Regions from separate parts of the Herminiimonas glaciei genome, predicted to be linked through region 2. Evidence: riboswitches for the same ligand, from Rfam matches in the RefSeq annotation. Region 2 holds a riboswitch; each other region holds the start of a gene.

Region 1 (6,432 bases), on a different contig from region 2:
CGGGTAGCCGCAGTCGCCAGCGGTGCCAATGCTTCATTGAATGCCAGCCGCTACGACATGGAAACCGTGCGCCTGACACTGACGACAGGGGTGGCGAATGCTTATTTCCAGACGCTGGCCTTGCGCGTGCGCCTGAAGGTCGCGCAAGAAAATCTGGCGATCGCGGAGAAGGTGTATGCGATCGTGGAAGCACGTTACCGCTATGGTTCCGCTTCGGCCCTCGATATGAGCCGTCAGCGCGGCACGGTGCTGGCGCAACGCAACATCCTGCTGCCTTTGCAGGTGCAGGAGCGGCAGACGGTCAGCGCACTGGCGATCTTGCTGGGACGCCAGCCACAGGCCTTGCAGGTAGCGGCACAGGATTTGAATGTATTGACGGTGCCGGAAGTCAGCCCTGGTTTGCCTTCGACACTGATTACGCGCAGGCCTGACCTGGCGAGTGTGGAAGCACAGTTGTATGCCGCCGACGCGAATGTGGCTGCAGCGCGTGCGGCTTTGCTGCCGACGATTTCATTGACGGGTAGTGCCGGGAATTCCAGTGCCGCCTTGCTGGCGCTGGGCAATCCTGCATACGGCGTCGGACTGACGGCCAGTTTTGTGCAGACCTTGTTTGACGGTAATCGTTTGCGTCTGCAAGTGCAGACCAGCGAATCGGTGCGTCGCCAGTTGGTCGAGAGTTATCGTCGCACCGTCTTTGCATCGCTGAAAGAAGTCGACGATGCACTCAGCAATGCCAGCCGCAACCTGGCGCAAGAGCAGGCGCAAATTGAAATCAGGAAAGAAGCGCGGCGTGCATTGCAGCTGTCTGAATTGCGTTATCGCGAAGGTGCGGATGATTTGAATACGCTGCTGGATGCGCAGCGCACTTTGTTTGCAGCTGATGACCAACTGGCGCAACTGCGCTTGTTGCGCCTGACCGGTACCACTGATGTCTTCAAATCACTGGGTGGCGGCTGGAGCAGGACGCCGGCGCAGTAAGCCGGCTTGTGAGGAAAAACGGCTGCCAGGGAAACCGGGCAGCCGTTTTTATTTATGCTGATTGCAATGCGGGGCGGCGTGCGATGCGATAAATGCTGCCGAGCAGCAGCGTGATCGCCAGCGCAGGCAAAGCCGAGCCGACTACCGGCCACATCATCGGGCACAGATGGAAAGCTGCGATGCCTATCAGCCAGATCGCGACCGGTACCACGTTCACGCCTTTGTCGGTGGCTTCCCCTTTTAAAGCCAACTGCGAAATCACCACACCGAACAAGGGTACAAATACCGAGCTTAAGGTCAGCAGGAAAGGTTCCAGGCCATGCATCGGCAGGAACAAGGCACAGGCAGTGGCGACCAATGCGAGCGTGATGCCCCAGAAGCGTATCGTGAATTTGCCGTGCAGGAAATTCAGCGAAACCGAACCGGAATACACATCGCCGTAAGCATTATCCATTTCATCGATCAGGATCAGGCCGAGTGCGATCAGGCCGCCTTGCGCCAGCAACAGGGTGGTCATCAGGTCGGCGCCGGGATTGGAGGTGCTGACGATCAATACGCCCAAGGCGTGACACCAGATATTGGCAACGGCAAAACCGAGCCAGGTGCCACGGAAGGTGCTGGCTCCGGCTTTTCCATAGCGCGCGAAGTCGGCTACCAGCGGCAGCCACGATACCGGCATCGCCATCACCAGGTCTATGCCAGCCAGCGTGCTCATCGAGCCGTCACCTGCACGATGCCAGATCGCGTCCAGGCCTTGTGCCTGTGCTTTCAGGACGAATTGGTAGGTCAGCCAGATCAGTGAGAGGATTACCAGTGGCAGGCCGAAGCGACCGACGAACCAGCGCACCAGTCCTATCATCGAGCCGGTTGCCAGGCCGACCAGCAGCAAGCCCCAGAACAAGGCGGTGACGTAGGGTAGCCAGATCGTATCGAGGCCGGTAATGTCCTTGATCAGCGCGGTCGTGCCATCACGCATGACGACCAGCTCAAACGCGCTCCAGCCTATCAATTGCACCACGTTCAGCACGACCGGCAATTTGGCAAACGATGTGCCGAGGGTCTGGCACATCAGTACCGGGCTCGACAGGCCACGTTCAAAGCCGATGTATGCCACCAGCGCGAGCAGGGCCGCACCAAGTACGGAGCCGACAACGATGGCGAACAAGGCGGTTTGCGTACCGAGCGCAGTGCCGAGGAAGGCCCCGATCTGCATGACCAGCAGGCCGACGCCGAGGCTGAACCACAGTGCTGCATGATCGCGGAAGGAAAAGACGCGTTCGTTTGCCGGGATAGGAGTGAAAGCGGCATTGCTGCTGGCCGCAGGAGCGTTTGGTAAAGCCATCATGGTCTTTCAAAAAATAGATGGCAGGTCAGCGGATTCGATGCCGCGGGAGCGGCGATGGATTATGTGCTTTCCTGCGCGAGGATTACCTCAATCAGGTTCAACGGGTATCTCTCACCCACGCATATGCGCAGGACCCCGAGCCAAGTTTTCAGACAGGCCGCTACTTTGAGCCAAAAAACGTTTATAGGCAAGCCTCTGCGGGCAGCTGGCCGGATTTGTGGCAGGCAGGACAAATCCGACTTGTGCAACTTATAAGTGATTAGGGTGACCAAGCAGGCTAAAAGCAGAAAAGACTCCCAAAAACCGGCCGATCCGGGCTTCATAATCTTTTTTTCACAAAACGGCAGAGCTGCTGCTCCCAGGAGGTGACGATTTCATTTGAGCATGCTTTATTTTTTTAATTTTTTGATGAGAGGTTCTATGTATTTTCCACGTACTGCTGTTGTCGTCATGCTTGCTTGCGCTTTTACCGGCCACGCTTATGCCAAGTCTGAAGTGTGTCACGCCACAACGGAGAAACAGGTCGCTTCCTTATTTGATCGCTGGAACGCATCGTTGCAAACCGGCGATCCGCAAAAAGTGGTCGCCAACTACGCCAGCAAATCCATACTGCTGCCGACCTTGTCGAATAAGCCGCGCCTGACGGCCGACGAGAAAGTGGACTATTTCAAACACTTCCTAGAGCACAAGCCGGTCGGCACCATCAACAGCCGCGCGATAGAAATCAACTGCAACAGCGCCAGCGATTCCGGGCTGTATACATTCAAGTTCGATGATGGTTCGGAAGTGAAGGCGCGTTATACCTACACGTACAAATGGGATGGCCGTCAATGGCTGATCTCCAGCCATCACTCATCTGCGATGCCGGAGAAGAATTAAAACGTTTTGGAAAATGCCTGAGGTCCGGGGTGGGTAGTGCAGTTTAGTGTTCAACACTTGCCTGTGCTTGGACGGGCAGGCATCAACCACAGGTATAGAAATGTCGGGTCGCACAGTAAAGCTTGGAGGGGGAGCGACCCGACGAAAACGGTAAATACTGTATATAAACACAGCATAACATCGGATCCGGCAAAAATCAAAAGCCCACATCAAGTCTGTGAAATATATTCGGTATTGTTGTACGGAAGGTGAATAAAACATGTCGTCATGATAAAGTTTGTGCGGTGCAATATTGCCCGTTTTCACTTTTCCCTATGTCTGCCACCCCGCATCAATTCCGCATTGGTTTAGCCACCAGCCGTACCCACCAGGACGCGCCGAATTCCGTATTGGCACGTTTGCTCAACGGCAGCCGCATCGCGATAGAGCAACATTTGCAACCGCAACTGATAGTCGTCGGGCGTACGCTGGATGCGATGGACCATCTCGGCCTGCTGAAGAATTACCCGCATATCGAACGTTTCCCGTATGGCCGCCATGGCGGGCTGATGAAGTTGGTGTCCCGCGTCGTCGATACCGATCCGGCGCGGCGACTGGATGCCGTGATGTACCTGATGGATCCGGTTGATCCTTCGTCGATTTTTCCGGAAGCGGTGGCGCTGAAACGCCAATGCGTCATCCATGGCAAACCGTTCCTGTCGACGCTGGCCGGTGCGCGCGAATGGCTGGAGCTGGAGTCGATTGCTATCGGTGCCGCACCGAATCCGGAGCTGGATGAGACTTTCGACCTGAAGAATGAAGGCATCGCAATGATTGCGCACGATGCGATGAAAGGCCGCATGCTGGAAATCGCCGAACGCCATTTTGACTTACTGGATCAGTTCGGCTTTCGTTGCGCAACCGGTACCACCGGTAGCCTGCTGAACAAGCTGGCGCAAAAAATCAAGGGTGAAGAAGCAGGCCGCAACTGGGTCAAACCATACCTGAGCGGTCCGATGGGCGGCGACGCGCAGATTGCTGAACTGATCCTCGACAGGGACCAGTGTCGCCGTGTGCTGTTCCTGGAAGACCCGCACGTGGCACGCCAGCACGAAGCCGACATCCAGTTGCTGGAACGCGCTGCGCGCACGGTGACCGATTACGCACTATGTATCAGTAATGAAAATTGCGGAGAGCGCTGGCTGGATTTATTGCAAAAGCGCGTCGCTTTGCGCGCAGCTTGAAAAGCAAAGGGGCCGCATGAAGCGGCCCCTTTTTGCATTACAGCGATCGAATTTTAGAGACCGAGGCGCGCCGTCGCTTCATCCATGACGGCGGTATTCCATGGCACGAAGCCGGTCATGCCGATTTTCGACAAGGCGGTCCGGCCTGCTTCGCTGTCCGGCAAGGTCAGCAACAGTGTTTTTACTTTTTCACGGTCGGATTCGCTGAGCTTTTTCGTCGCCAGGAATTGCTTTATTGCGACGGGTTTGGTCTCCGCCAAGATGCGACCGCCTTTGGCCGTCCAGGCTTTGGCCACAGCCGCCGAACCGGTAACGCCGGCATCGACAAAGCCGTTATCGATCATGAATGGCACAGCATCCTGATAGCGGGTCGGGGTATAGCTTTTTTCCGGATCGGTAAAGCGCAATTCATGCAGCGCAGCGGTGAACATCACGGTGGTGATCGATTCGACCGACGGTACGCCTATCTTCTTGCCACGCAGGTCTGGCAAGGCTTTCAATGGCGAATTCTGCGCTACCAGTACGCGTGCACGGTAATCCGTGTAGCCTTTGGCAGTCACCAGGCCTTCGTAGCCATTCTTTTTCACGGCTTGCAGGCCGATATGGGCAGGATGTATGAAAGCCAGGTCGTATTTGCCTTCGGCCAGGCCTTTTTCAAATACCGCGTATTTGTCTACGGTTTGCAGCTTGACGTTTTGCTTGAGCTCTTTGGACAGCAATTGCAGCAAAGGCTTGTAACGTTCACTGGCCGGTCCGCCTTCCTGATAAGTCACGCCTTCATTGATGGCCAGGACCAGGTCTTGCGCAGCTGCCGAATTGATTCCGGCCGCCAATACTGTCATGGCCAAAAAAGATGCGAGTTTCATAAGCGGCGCTCCGTAAAAATTGTTTTTATTGGGTAACTAATTCCAGTGTGAATGTTACATTAACAAAGCACAGCGAAAGCGTTTTTCTTGTAGTTGCACGTATAAATGCACAACAATTTATTTAATTTATATCAATACCAAGTAAGTGGCTGGTTGTCGCAGGACATGGCGCAATACCGGTTTTGATCGTAAATGATGGTCGGTATGTGCGTTAGCCCATAGCTATAGTCAGGTTGTTTGCTTATTATTTATCGATGTGCCAACAAAGGAGCGAGACCACTATGCAAATCCGTACTCTGTTCTTCGTTATCATCTTCGGAGCTATCGGCGCGCTGGCAGCGTTGAATTGGGAAGCTTTCAATACACCGACCGCACTGTGGCTGGGTGTAGCAACCGTGCAGGCTCCGTTGGGATTGGTAATGTTAGGCCTGACCGGAGCACTGACGTTTTATTTCCTGGTTTGTATCCTGTACCTGCAATCATCGGTCATGCTGGAAGCGCGTCGTCATGCGAAAGAATTGCAAAACAGCCGCGAACTGGAAGCCTCGCGTTTCAGCGAATTGCATCGCTTCATTGAAGAAGAAATCCAGGCCGTGGCAAAGCAGGATGCGGAAGCACAAAGCGTTTTGTTGCAGCGTCTCGATAAACTCGATACCGGCGTCGTGTCAGCGGTTGAGCAATCCGGTAATACGCTGGCTGCCTATATAGGTGAACTGGAAGACCGGCTGGAACGTGGCGGCAATACGATTACGCCCAATCGCCCTGTGTAATTAGCTGCACCCGCAGGGGCAGGCAAGCAGGGAAGTTATAAAACTTGCAAATAAGCAACAAAATCCTGCGGCACGGGGTACATCAGTTAAACTAGTACCCCTTATTCCCCCTTACGAGCATCGCCATGTTACGAGTCCGGCAATCCGGCAATTCTTTACTTGCTATCCTTGTCGGTATGCTGGCTGTCATGATTGCGATTGCTGCCGGTATTACCTTTGCCTGGTATTACCTTGAATCGGACAAGAAGCATGTGCCGCCGATTGCCTACGCCAGCTTTGACCCTATCGTGGTGCGTTCGTCGGGATTCGCGATCAAAACCACTATCGTGCTGCAAACCGCACCTGAGGAAGCCGCCTGGGTGCAGGGCAAC
Region 2 (6,432 bases):
AACTTGCCGTTGTGGAAAGCTTGGGTCTTGAAAGGCTGGACCTGAGTATTAATAAGGGACATGTCGTTTCCTTTGGTTGGGTTAAAAAAGAGTACTAATTGGTTTGCTTAGTGCATAGGTACGAATGATAGACAAGAATCCGTCATTTGCATAATTGATTTAATTTACAAAATCAATTTGTTTTCGCTATCGGAAAGACGACGCCATAGCCAATATCGAATGCTCTATTATGCAGTTTTACTGCGACTGTGGTGTGACAAGCCGGTTTTAGTACTGCTTTGACATGAATTCGCCGGATTTCATGCGAAATCGGCATGCACCACTCTAAGACTTTATAATTTCACGCTTGTGACGCCCCAGCGGTGTCTTTTGCTTCAAATTCTTGGCAAGGTGATATGACTACCCCAGCAAACCCTCCGGCCGGCATCAGTGCCGCCGAATGGCAGGTCCGCATCGACCTCGCCGCCTGTTACCATTTATGCGCGTTGAAGAACTGGGATGACCTGATCTACACGCATATCTCCGCCACCGTACCCGGCGAAGAAGGTCGTTTCCTGATCAACCCTTTCGGTTTCCGCTTTGATGAAATCACCGCATCCAATCTGGTGAAGATTGATTTGCAGGGCAATATCATCGGCGACCAGACCTACCGCGTGAACGTCACCGGCTTCGCGATCCACGGCGCAGTCCATGCAGCGCGTCCGGATGCGATGTGCGTCATGCACCTGCATAATGAAAATGGGGTCGCAGTCGGCATGCAACAAGGGGGCTTGTTGCCCTTGTCGCAGCATGCGATGCGCTTCTACCGGCAGATCGGCTATCACGATTACGAAGGCCTGGCCTTGTCGCCGGTCGAGCAGGTGCGCCTGATAGAACGCCTCGGTGATTATCCGGCCATGCTCTTGCGCAACCACGGCACATTGATCAGCGGCCGCACGATAGCTGAAGCCTACGTCTTGATGGATACGCTGGACAAAGCCTGCTCCTTCCAGCTGAAGGCACAATCCGGCGGCGGTCCGCTAAACATTCCGGCGCCTGAGATTTGCGCCAAGACTTACAAGGAACTGCTCGGTGACGGTTCGCCGGAAGGCATACTCGAATGGCCGGCGCTGCTGCGCAAGCTGGATGCGGTCTCGCCGTCTTATCGTCATTGATCTAATAGATCGCTTTATTATTCTTACTAACCAAAAAGGAAAACCCATGCCAACTATCAATGTGCAATTATTCGAAGGCCGTACCGTTGAACAAAAACGCGCTTTCGTCAAAGCCGTAACCGAAGCAACCGTCGCCACCCTGGGCTCCAGTGCTGAATCCGTCGATATCATCATCGAAGACGTGAAACGTGAAAACTGGGCAACCGGCGGCAAACTGTGGTCTGACGTTTAAGCTCGACGCTGATGTACACGCGTCCTTAAGCGCACACCAGCAGCCCGCAGTACATCAGCACTTTCATTCCCCCCATGCCCACTGAATCGAGTCTGGAAGACCTGCGCCGCTATGCGGTCGCGCGTACCTTATTTACACCGACTACCTTGCCCGCAGCGATACAGCGCCTGGGCTTCGTACAAGCTGACCCTATACGTGCGCCAGCCCGGGCGCAGGATTTGACGCTGCGTCATCGCGTCAAGGATTATCGCGCCGGTGATCTGGAACGCCGCTATGCGCGTCTCGCGATAGATGAAGATTGTTTCGTCAACTATGGCTTCCTGCCGCGCGAGCATCTGGCATTGATGCATCCACGCCAACCCCGGAAAACCTGGAATGCCGAGACCCGGCGCAAGGCTGCTGACGTGCTGGCCTTTGTGCGTGAGCGCGGCGTGGTCCATCCACGCGAGGTCGAACAGCATTTTGCGCACGGACGCGTGCAGAACTACTGGGGTGGTTCGAGTAATGCCAGCACGCAATTGCTGGACGGCATGCACTACCGTGGTTTGTTGCGGGTAAAACGGCGCGATAGCGGCACCCGTGTCTATGAAGTGGCGACGCATCAACCGTCGGATGACAGCCCGGCTGCCAGTGCCCGGTGTGCAGCCGCCCTGATAGCACTCGTGCTGCGCAAGTACGCGCCATTACCAGCGGCCAGCCTGACTTACCTGGCGCGCCTGCTAGGCTACGGTGCACCACATCTGGCAGTGCAGACGCAGGCAGCACTGCGACTTGCACGCGAACACGTGGCCAGTTGTCGTATCGATGGAACGACCTGGTACTGGCCCGCCGATGAAAACCCGCGTTCGCGTCGTTACGCGGTCGACGATAGTGTGCGATTACTCGCTCCTTTTGATCCGGTGGTCTGGGATCGACGTCGCTTCGCCCTGCTCTGGGACTGGACTTACAAATTCGAAGCCTATACACCGCCAGCCCGACGCCAGTTCGGTTATTACGCGCTGCCCATGCTCTGGCGTGATCAGGTGATAGGCTGGGCTAATGTGTCGACGCGTGATGCTCAACTGGACGCTACATTCGGCTATGTGGCAGGCGCAACACCCAAAGGGGCGGCTTTCCGCAATGCATTAGATGAGGAATTGCAGCGCATGCAGCAATTCCTCAGTCCGCGTTGATGCTGGACTGTCAGCCAGGAGCGCGAGCTCTTCCCTTGGTGCTGTAACGCACAGCAGCCTCCCTGCGAATGCGTTAAGGTAGTCGTTCACGCATGCGCAGTGCAGGAGTGCGATCATGAACAAGGCATTTGTAAAAGAATCGAATGACGACGACGCCGTATCACCGGTGCCGGAGATGCCGGTCGGCGTCAGGAACTACATTACTCCGGGTGGTTATCACACACTGCAAACGGAATTGCAGCATCTGCTGGATGTGGCACGGCCTGCGGCGTTGCAGGCAGATACTGAAAGTGCGGATCTGGAATCCGCGCCGGAAGCATCGCTACGTGAAATTGATACACGCATCCATTACCTGCAAACGCGCCTCGAAACGGCAGAGATAGTTGATGCCAGTGTGCATGCAGATGGTGAGCAGATATTCTTTGGTGCCACGGTGGAATACGAAAATGCTGCAGGTGAACAGCACCAAGTGACGATAGTGGGACTGGATGAACTGGACCCGGCGCAAGGGCGGATCAGCTGGCTATCACCGCTCGCGCAAAGCCTGCTCGGTGCGCATGAGGGAGATGCGGTATCGTTGCAAAGCCCGGCCGGTCATGAAGAGTTGCAAGTGTTGACAGTGCGTTACCCGCACAGCAGTTGAACGCCTGGTGTTGGAAGTTGTCCTATAGTTAATCGCACTATCCACTATCGCAAGGAGTCTCACATGACAGAGCATAAGTCCAAAGCGAAGCCGGCCGTTGCAGGAAAGCCGTCCGACGTAGAGCCGCATACACATGACGAAGACTTGCTGGACGATGCATTGGAGGCGACCTTCCCAGCCAGTGATCCGGTGGCGGAAATTCCAACTGACAGCGCGCCTTCCAGGCAGGAAAAAGCGAAGGACGAATTGCTCGATACGGCACTGGACCTGAGCTTTCCCGCCAGCGATCCCATCTCGGTGACGTCGGGTATTACGCGCATCCGGCAGGGTAAATCTGCTATCACCAAGAAAATCAAATAAGTCATATGCCTGTATGGCGATTTGTTGACCTCGGTTAAGATCGGCGAAATTTGCCACAACTTGCGGCAAAAATGCCATTCCGTGCTCTTCTTCTTTCGTGTTACCATTCGGCCACGCTAGGGGTCCTGAAGAGTTAAACGTCTTCGGGTGAGAAAAAACCCTCCGTACCTGACCTGGATAATGCCAGCGTAGGGAAGCGCAAAGTCCACGCAATTTCTTTGTCCATTCCTTCGCGCGCATTCGTTTTTCTAACGCGATTGATTGAACAAAACATGTCTGTACCCCACTCCCGTCGTTCCCTGATAGCCCTGGCCGTTGCGCAAGCTTGTGCGTTTGCACCTGTTGCGATGGCGGAGACTTCCGAAAATGTTTTGCCTGAAGTGGTTGTGACTTCCGGGTCGGCACCGGACGGTATTGCGCGCAATGCAAGCGTCGGCGGTTTCTCCGATACCCCTTTGCTGCAGACACCGGCTTCGATCAGCGTCATCACCGCCGAGCAGATGCAGGAGCGCAGCATACGCACCGCGACCGATGCGGTGAAATACGACGCCAGCGTACAGAATTCCTATAACGCAGTCGGCCTGTCCGACTGGTTTGCGATCCGCGGCTTTACGCTGGACATGGGTTCCAACTATCGCAAGGATGGCATGGTGATCCTGGCGCATTCGGCGATTCCGATGGAAAACAAGGAACGCCTCGAAATCCTCAAAGGTCTGGCAGGCATGCAGGCGGGTATTGCTTCTGCCGGCGGCATCCTTAATTACGTAACCAAGCGTCCTACCGACACCCCGCTGCGTTCGGCGACCTTTGAAGTGCGCGAGCGCGGTACCGTTTACAGTGCAATAGACCTTGGCGGTCGTTCCGATGACAAGCGCTTTGGTTATCGCATTAATGCGGCGGCGGAAGATATCAAGTCCTATGTAAAAGGTTCGAATGGCGACCGGCGTTTTGTTTCCGGCTCCTTTGACTGGCGCATCAGCCCGCGTGCCTTGCTGCAGGTGGATATGGATTACCAGCACAAGTCGCAGCTGACAGTGCCCGGCTTCCAGTTGCTCGGCCCTGAACAACGCATTCCTACCGGCGTCAGCGGCAAGACTATGCTGAATAACCAGACATGGAGTTTGCCGGTCACCGATGACACCAACAATCTCGGCGTTAAATTTGAATACGAGTTGAATGACAATTGGCGCACCACCTTGCAAGCCAACAAGTTTGAATTGCGGCGTGATGATGCAGTGGCGCTGGCATCCGGCTGCCCGGCGCAACTCCTGAACTTCGGGTATTGCTCAAACGGTGATTTTGGCTTGTATGACTTGCGTCGTGAAAATGACAAGCGCTCCGTCATGACTACGCAGGCTTTGTTGCAAGGTAAGTTTGCGACGGGTAGTGTGAAGCATGATTTGACCACTGGCGTATCGACACTGAACCGACGGGACAACTATGCAGACTATCTGTTCACGCCGACAGTCGGTGGCTTGCCGGGTAACATCTATACCCTGCCGCAACGGGCATTAACCCAGGAGCAGGCATTGCCGGTTGCCTTGCGTCGCAAGGATGATGAACAGTCCTTCTTCGTGCAAGACGTGATGGCATTGAACGAACAGTTCAAAGTGCATGCAGGCGTACGTTATACGAAACTAAAGCGTGTTCAGTTTGCTGCGGATGGATCGAATATCCGCAACACCGATTCAGACTTTGTTTTGCCTAACGTCGCTTTGGTGTATAGCCCGAAAGCGAATCTCTCTTTCTATGCATCGTATGCACAAGGGATGGAGCCAGGCGGAGAAATCCCGTCGGGCTTGCCTAACTCAGAGTCCGTGCTGGATCCATATAAGTCGAAGCAGATTGAAGTCGGTGTTAAGGCCGACATCACACCTGATGTCAGCGTTTCTGCAGCCCTGTTCCAGATCAAACGCCGTAACGAATACGTGAAAGCTTCAAGCTCGGATGCAACTGCGGGGGTAGGAGCCTATGTGGCAGCGGGTGAACAGGTAAATCGTGGGCTCGAGTTTGCGGCGCAGGGACGTGTGACACGCGACTTGATGTTGGGTGCCAGCTTTACCGCAATGGAAGCGAAGGCGGTCGGAACCGGTGATCCGGATATCGAAGGCAAACGTGTCGGCAATGTGCCGAAGTTCAAATCAGCGGTCTATGTAGACTATGCATTGCCGCAAATGCCTGCCGTGAAATTGAATGCGACATGGATTTATTCGACCAGCAAGATATTTGCACCGAATAGCCAAATCGCTTCCCTGAACAAAAGCGTAGATGGCTACCATGTACTGAACATTGGTGCGCGTTATGCAACCAAGATCAGCGGCAAGACGACTACCTTCCGTTTCGGTATCGATAACGTATTCGATAAATTCTATTGGGGTGATGCGGCGAATGCCTTTGGCGGTTACCTGATTCCGGGTGCGCCACGCCTGGCCAGATTGTCGGTACAGGTGGATTTCTAATCCTGCTCGACGGGCCAATATCAAACAAAATGCCACCTTTGACCGGTGGCATTTTTTTATTCCGTATCTTGCGTCGACAAATAAGCACTGACCTGTTGTACGCGTTGTCCGGTATCGCCGGATACCAACAGATAAGGAATCGCTGCAGCATCCAGTGCCTGTAGCAGGAGTCGATGTATTTCCTGTCGCACGCTATCGGATTCCCGCTGCAAACCGTCGGCCACCCAGGGATTGCTTGGTTCCGCCACGATCGTAAAATCATAGCGATGCGTCAGCGCGAGCTGGCTGAGTGCCGGCTCGACTTCGCCAAAATAGTACTGGCTATACAGCGCAGTCATCAGCGGTGTCGTGTCGCAAAACAGGAAGCGATGCGCTTGCGCGGCTGCGATGTTTTCACGTGCAATTTGCGTAT
Region 3 (6,432 bases), on a different contig from region 2:
CCACCCAGGTCAAGAAGCTGGAAGAACACGCCGGCCTCGCCCTGTTCGAGCAACTCGGCAAGAAAATCTACCTGACGCCCGGCGGCTCGGAGCTGCTGCATTACAGCCGCACCATCATCCAGCAGTTCCAGGAAGCGGAAGATGCGATGACCCAGTTCAAGGGCATCACCGGCGGCAAGCTGAACGTGGCCGTTATCAGCGCCGGCGATTACTTCTTCCCGCGCCTGCTGGTGGAGTTTGCGCGCAGCCATCAGGGTGTGACGCTGAACCTGTCGGTACATAACCGTGAAGGTTTGCTGAACCAGATGAGCAGCAACCTGACCGATATTGCGATTATGGTGCGTCCGCCGACCGATATGGACACCATCAATGAAGCCTTTGCACCGCATCCTTACGTGATCGTGGCAGCACCGGATCACCCCCTGGTATCGCAGAAAAACATTCCAATGAGCAGGCTGATGCAGGAACCGTTCGTAGTACGTGAAAAAGGTTCGGATACCTGGCATTCAATGGAGGACGGCTTCGGCGAACGTATCAACGACATCAACGTCGCGATGGAAATCCGCAGTACCGAGACCATCAAACAAGCGGTGATTGCCGGCATGGGCGTGAGCTTCCTGTCCGCCCATACCATCAGCCTGGAATTGCAAGCCGGTAGCCTGGCCGTGCTGGACGTAGAAGGCTTCCCGGTCATGTTGAACTGGTATATCGTGCACCGGAAAAACAAGCGCCTGCCGCCGGTCGCACAAGCCTTTAAAAACTTCCTGCTGACCGAAGGACCGGAACTGATCGAACGCCTGATCCGTTACAACCCGAAACCTGGCAAGCAGTTGAGCAACCTGCCGCCGAAAGCATTGGGCAAGAACAAAAAGTAATTCCTTTCATCGCCCATGAAAAAAGCCCGCTAGTCTCTGCAGACTGGCGGGCTTTTTTATCGCGTATAGCGCTGTTTATACCTTCAAAATAATTTTGCCGATGTGTGTGCTGGTTTCCATCAGCGCATGCGCTTGTGCTGCTTCTTCCAATGGGAAGGTTTGGTAGATGACCGGTTTGATCTTGCCTGCTTCGATCAGCGGCCACACACGTTCACGCAATTGTTTCGCAATCGCAGCCTTGAATGCCACCGGACGCGGACGCAAAGTCGAACCCGTAATCGTCAGGCGACGCAACAGGATTTGACCCAGGCTGACTTCTGCCTTGTTGCCACCCAGCAGCGCGATGAAAACGAGACGGCCGTCATCCGCGAGGCAGCGGATTTCACGCGACACGTAATCACCACCGACCATATCGAGAATCACATCGACACCTTTGCCACCGGTCGCAGCTTTGACTACTTCGACAAAGTCTTCAGTCTTGTAATTGATGCCGCGTTCGGCCCCCATCACTTCGCAAGCGCGGGCCTTGTCATCGCTGCCAGCGGTTGCAAACACGCGATGACCAAGCGCCTTGGCGATCTGTATCGCCGTGACGCCGATACCGGAGGTACCACCTTGCACCAGCAAGGTTTCATCACCGCTCAGACCGACGCGGTCAAACACATTGCTCCAGACTGTAAAGAATGTTTCTGGCAGTGAAGCGGCTTCGACTGCATCCAGGCCTTTAGGAATAGGCAGGCATTGCTCGACCGGCGCCGTGCAGTACTCGGCGTAACCACCACCCTGTGCCAGCGCGCAAATCATGTCGCCGATTTTGAAACCACTACCCGCCAGGTCACCGCCGACGATTTCACCGGCCACTTCCAGGCCTGGCAAATCCGACGCGCCCTTAGGCACAGGGTAATTACCCGTGCGTTGCAGGACGTCAGGACGGTTAATACCAGCGGCATGTACTTTGATCAACACTTCGCCAGCCTTGGGCTCAGGCATGGGACGCTCGCAAAGCTTCAAGACATCTGGTGGGCCTGGCTGAGTAATCTCGATCGCGCGCATGGTAAATCCTTTAATTGTGTAGACGTTGAAGGCAGCAAGGATATTCGATAATCGATTTATCTGCCAATCCCATGCGCAAATCGCTGCAACCTCGTTAAACCACGCGTCCGGCCATCGGTGACGATGGGGAAGCGGCGAATTTACGGGCGATACGACCTGCCAGGTAAGCATTGCGTCCGGCTTCTATACCCAGTTTCATTGCATGCGCCATGCGTACCGGATCTTGCGCACCGGCAATCGCGGTGTTCATCAGCACGCCATCGCAACCCAGTTCCATCGCAATCGCGGCATCCGAAGCGGTACCGACACCCGCATCGACGATGACCGGGACTTTGCTTTGTTCGATGATGAGCGACAAATTCCACGGGTTGAGGATGCCCATGCCGGAACCGATCAAGGACGCCAGCGGCATGATGGCGGCACAACCGATATCTTCCAGCATGCGCGCCTGGATCGGATCATCGCTGCAATAGACCATCACATCAAAGCCATCCTTGACCAGCGTTTCTGCTGCTTTCAGGGTTTCCGGCATATTCGGGAACAGGGTCTTTTCATCGCCCAGTACTTCGAGCTTGCAGAGCTTGTGGCCGCCGAGGATTTCACGGCCCAGTTGCAAGGTGTAAACCGCATCAGCGGCGTTGTAGCAACCGGCCGAGTTCGGCAACAAGGTGTATTCGGATGGCGGCAGCACATCGAGCAGGCTCGGTGCATTCGGGTCTTGCCCGATATTGACGCGGCGAATCGCGACGGTGACGATTTGTGCGCCGCTGGCTTCGCTGGCAGCGCGGGTCTGTTCGAGGTCTTTGTATTTACCGCTGCCTACCAAGAGGCGGGAGCGATAAGTGGTGCCGGCGATCGTCAGTTGCTCGTCGGCGAAATGTGGACTACTCATGGTGTAACTCCTCTGGAATACCTAAACAGCAAATAAAAGGCAAGCTCGCGCTTGCCTTCTATTTGCTTCATTCATTAACCGCCACCTATGGCGCGCACGATATCAATGGAGTCCGTCGCCAGCAAACGACGTTGCGGCCAATCGCTATCCGACAGGACTTCGCGATTGATGGCGACGGCTATGGCCTTGCCGGTCAAGGACAAGGATGCCACCAGGTCGCTCACGGTGGAGCCGTCCTCGACCTGATATGCGCTGCCATTCAGCTGTAGCGTGATCATCATTGCTTTTGATAAATCTCGGCACCACTCTTCACGAACTCGATTGCCTTCACTTCCATGCCCGCTTTCAAAGCCTGGATTTCCGTGATGCCCTGCTTCGCTGCATAGTCACGCACTTCCTGAGTGATTTTCATCGAACAGAAATGCGGGCCGCACATCGAGCAGAAATGCGCGACCTTGGCTGAATCCTTGGGCAAAGTTTCATCATGGAATTCGCGCGCCTTGTCCGGATCCAGACCGATGTTGAACTGGTCCTCCCAACGGAATTCGAAACGCGCTTTCGACAAGGCATTGTCACGAATCTGCGCACCGATATGACCTTTCGCCAGATCGGCGGCATGTGCAGCGATTTTGTAAGTGATGATGCCGTCCTTGACGTCGACCTTGTTCGGCAAACCGAGATGCTCTTTCGGCGTGACATAGCAAAGCATCGCCGTACCATACCAACCGATCTGCGCCGCACCGATACCGGAAGTAATGTGGTCATAGCCCGGTGCAATATCGGTCGTCAACGGCCCCAGCGTATAGAACGGCGCTTCATGGCATTGTTCCAGTTGCAGGTCCATGTTTTCTTTGATCAGGTGCATAGGGACATGACCAGGACCTTCGATCATCACTTGCACATCATGCTTCCATGCGATCTGCGTCAGCTCTCCCAGCGTTTTCAATTCACCCAGTTGCGCTTCATCATTCGCGTCATAGATGGAACCCGGACGCAAGCCATCGCCCAGGCTGAAGGACACGTCATAGGCTTTCATGATTTCGCAGATGTCTTCGAAGTGTTCGTACAGGAAAGATTCCTTGTGATGTGCGAGACACCACTTCGCCATGATGGAACCGCCACGCGACACGATGCCGGTCATGCGCTTCGCCGTCAGTGGCACATAGCGCAGCAAGACACCGGCATGGATGGTGAAGTAATCGACGCCCTGCTCTGCCTGTTCGATCAGCGTGTCGCGGAAAATTTCCCAGGTCAGGTCTTCGGCCTTGCCATTTACCTTTTCCAGCGCCTGGTAAATCGGCACGGTACCGATAGGCACGGGCGAGTTGCGGATAATCCATTCGCGTGTTTCATGGATGTGTTTGCCGGTCGACAGATCCATTACATTGTCGCCGCCCCAACGTATCGCCCAAGTCATTTTTTCGACTTCTTCACCGATCGAAGAAGTGACCGCCGAGTTACCGATATTCGCGTTGATTTTGACCAGGAAGTTACGCCCTATGATCATAGGTTCGATTTCCGGGTGATTGATGTTGGCTGGAATGATGGCGCGGCCGCGCGCGATTTCACTGCGCACAAATTCTGCAGTGATCTCTTGTGGAATCGCAGCACCGAACGATTGCCCCGGGTGCTGACGTCCCATCAACTCGGCCAGCTTCTCACCTTTAGGACCGGATTTTTTCAGTTCTTCCAGGTAGGCGCGACGATTCATGTTTTCACGGATCGCAACGAATTCCATTTCCGGCGTGATGATGCCCTGACGTGCGTAGTGCATTTGCGAGACGTTTTTACCAGCCAATGCACGACGTGGTTTGCGATGCAGGTTGAAACGCAACTCGGCCAGCTTCGGATCGTTCAGGCGTTCTATCCCGTATTCCGACGTCGGGCCTGGTAGTTCTTCCGTGTCATTGCGTTCGAGTATCCACGGCAGGCGCGGCGTATCCAGGCCGGAACGTATATCTATCTTCGCCGCAGGGTCGGTGTAAGGACCCGAGGTGTCATACACATAGATGGGTGGGTTCTTTTCAAAACCGAACGAAGCTGGCGTATCGGACTGCGTAATCTCACGCATAGGCACGCGGATGTCGGGACGCGAACCTTCGATATAAATTTTGCGGGAATTCGGCAGCGGCTGGATTGCTGCTTCGTCTACTGTCGCAGTGGCGGACAGGAATTTGGGATTGGCATTCATTTTGGCTCCTTGGCTAACTACAGTGGCTTGGAGCCAGCTCAGGAGGTTTCGAGGACAGCTATCGTTTCAAGGAGGGCATCGTGGGGCGATGCAATGCGGATTCCTGATGCGACATCGTTCTCGTTAGCTTCCCTTCGCTGGCATTATCCAGATCAGGTTCAAGGGTTTTTCTCACCCGGCGGGATGCGGTATGCATCTGCCTAGGACCCCTAGCTTTTTACTTCTACAACGGGTGCAACAAACTACAACGCGAGTCTATGCAATAAAACGACTACGTCAATTGACCCGGGTCAAACTTTTACATCTGACATGAATGGCTTGCTTGCCTACCGGAAAACAAACCATTCATGTCAGTTCTGGAAAACGGCAAGGATGCTGTTTTCCAGAAACTGTTACAACTCAGCTATTACTTAACTGTTGCGATGTGCAACAAGTTGGTTGTACCCGATTCACCGAATGGCAAGCCAGCCGAGATAGCGATGTAATCACCCTTCTTGGCAAAACCTTCATGCACAGCGGCCGCCACTGCTTCGCTGACCATATCATCAACAGACTTAACATCCTGGCCACCAACGATCGAGTGGATACCCCAAACCCATGCCAGACGACGTGCGGTCTTCAGTTCTGGAGTGATGCTCAGGATCGACGTGGTCGGACGTACACGCGCAGCGCTCATGCTGGTGCTGCCGGATTTTGTGTATGTCACAGTAGCGACAGCTTTGATCGCAGCCGTGGTGTCACGCAAGGCGTTGCAAATTGCATCTTCCGCGGTTGGACGTGGTGTCACTTGCTGTGCATCCAGCAGTGTGCGGTAGACCGGATCGCTTTCCACTTCCTTGATGATGCTGTCCATCATTTGAACGGCACGAACAGGGTTCTTGCCGCTGGCCGATTCCGCAGACAACATCACGGCATCTGCGCCTTCATAAATGGCGTTGGCTACGTCCGATGCTTCTGCACGGGTTGGCATAGGCGATTCGGTCATCGATTCCAACATGTGTGTTGCAACGATAGTTGGACGGCCGTATTTACGCGATACACGGATGATTTCTTTCTGAGCGCGCGGCACTTGCGAGATCGGCAGTTCAACACCCAAATCACCACGAGCAACCATGACGGAGTCAGAAGCTTTGCAGATCGCATCGATGTCGAGCATTGCTGCTGGTTTTTCGATCTTCGATTGAATCAGAGCGCGGTCGCCGATGATCTTGCGTGCATCTTCGATATCGGAAACTTGTTGCACGAACGACAGAGCTACCCAGTCCACGCCCAACGACAATGCGAATTCCAGATCAACCAGATCTTTCGGTGTCATTGCAGGGATAGGCAGAATTGCGTCTGGCACGTTGACGCCTTTGCGGTTCGAAATCTTACCGCCGGTAGTCACACGTGTGACGATGCGGTCACCCGAGTTGCTTTCG

Evidence for each region. Region 2 has a riboswitch for thiamine pyrophosphate ahead of ACFQPC_RS11830 (TonB-dependent siderophore receptor). Riboswitches for the same ligand answer to the same signal wherever they lie in the genome.
Region 1: another riboswitch for thiamine pyrophosphate. It lies ahead of ACFQPC_RS08785 (purine-cytosine permease family protein); the one in region 2 lies ahead of ACFQPC_RS11830 (TonB-dependent siderophore receptor).
Region 3: another riboswitch for thiamine pyrophosphate. It lies ahead of thiC (phosphomethylpyrimidine synthase ThiC); the one in region 2 lies ahead of ACFQPC_RS11830 (TonB-dependent siderophore receptor).

Annotation. Positions count from the first base shown of each region.
Region 1 covers NZ_JBHTBU010000001.1:1,947,483-1,953,914, reverse strand. Annotated here, with positions in the region: gene ACFQPC_RS08790 (efflux transporter outer membrane subunit) at 1-978, shown strand, start outside; gene ACFQPC_RS08785 (purine-cytosine permease family protein) at 1,031-2,320, opposite strand; TPP riboswitch at 2,375-2,471, opposite strand; gene ACFQPC_RS08780 (nuclear transport factor 2 family protein) at 2,744-3,202, shown strand; gene ACFQPC_RS08775 (methylglyoxal synthase) at 3,517-4,425, shown strand; gene ACFQPC_RS08770 (phosphate/phosphite/phosphonate ABC transporter substrate-binding protein) at 4,479-5,291, opposite strand; gene ACFQPC_RS08765 (LapA family protein) at 5,573-6,061, shown strand; gene ACFQPC_RS08760 (flagellar basal body-associated FliL family protein) at 6,187-6,432, shown strand, end outside.
Region 2 covers NZ_JBHTBU010000002.1:208,345-214,776, reverse strand. Annotated here, with positions in the region: gene ahpC (alkyl hydroperoxide reductase subunit C) at 1-62, opposite strand, end outside; gene ACFQPC_RS11855 (class II aldolase/adducin family protein) at 396-1,154, shown strand; gene ACFQPC_RS11850 (4-oxalocrotonate tautomerase) at 1,126-1,386, shown strand; gene ACFQPC_RS11845 (DNA glycosylase AlkZ-like family protein) at 1,461-2,558, shown strand; gene ACFQPC_RS11840 (GreA/GreB family elongation factor) at 2,674-3,201, shown strand; gene ACFQPC_RS11835 (hypothetical protein) at 3,265-3,561, shown strand; TPP riboswitch at 3,670-3,773, shown strand; gene ACFQPC_RS11830 (TonB-dependent siderophore receptor) at 3,834-6,020, shown strand; gene ACFQPC_RS11825 (AAA family ATPase) at 6,077-6,432, opposite strand, start outside.
Region 3 covers NZ_JBHTBU010000003.1:161,271-167,702, reverse strand. Annotated here, with positions in the region: gene ACFQPC_RS17375 (LysR family transcriptional regulator) at 1-875, shown strand, start outside; gene ACFQPC_RS17370 (NAD(P)H-quinone oxidoreductase) at 951-1,928, opposite strand; gene ACFQPC_RS17365 (thiazole synthase) at 2,023-2,820, opposite strand; gene thiS (sulfur carrier protein ThiS) at 2,895-3,101, opposite strand; gene thiC (phosphomethylpyrimidine synthase ThiC) at 3,098-5,011, opposite strand; TPP riboswitch at 5,124-5,232, opposite strand; gene pyk (pyruvate kinase) at 5,418-6,432, opposite strand, start outside.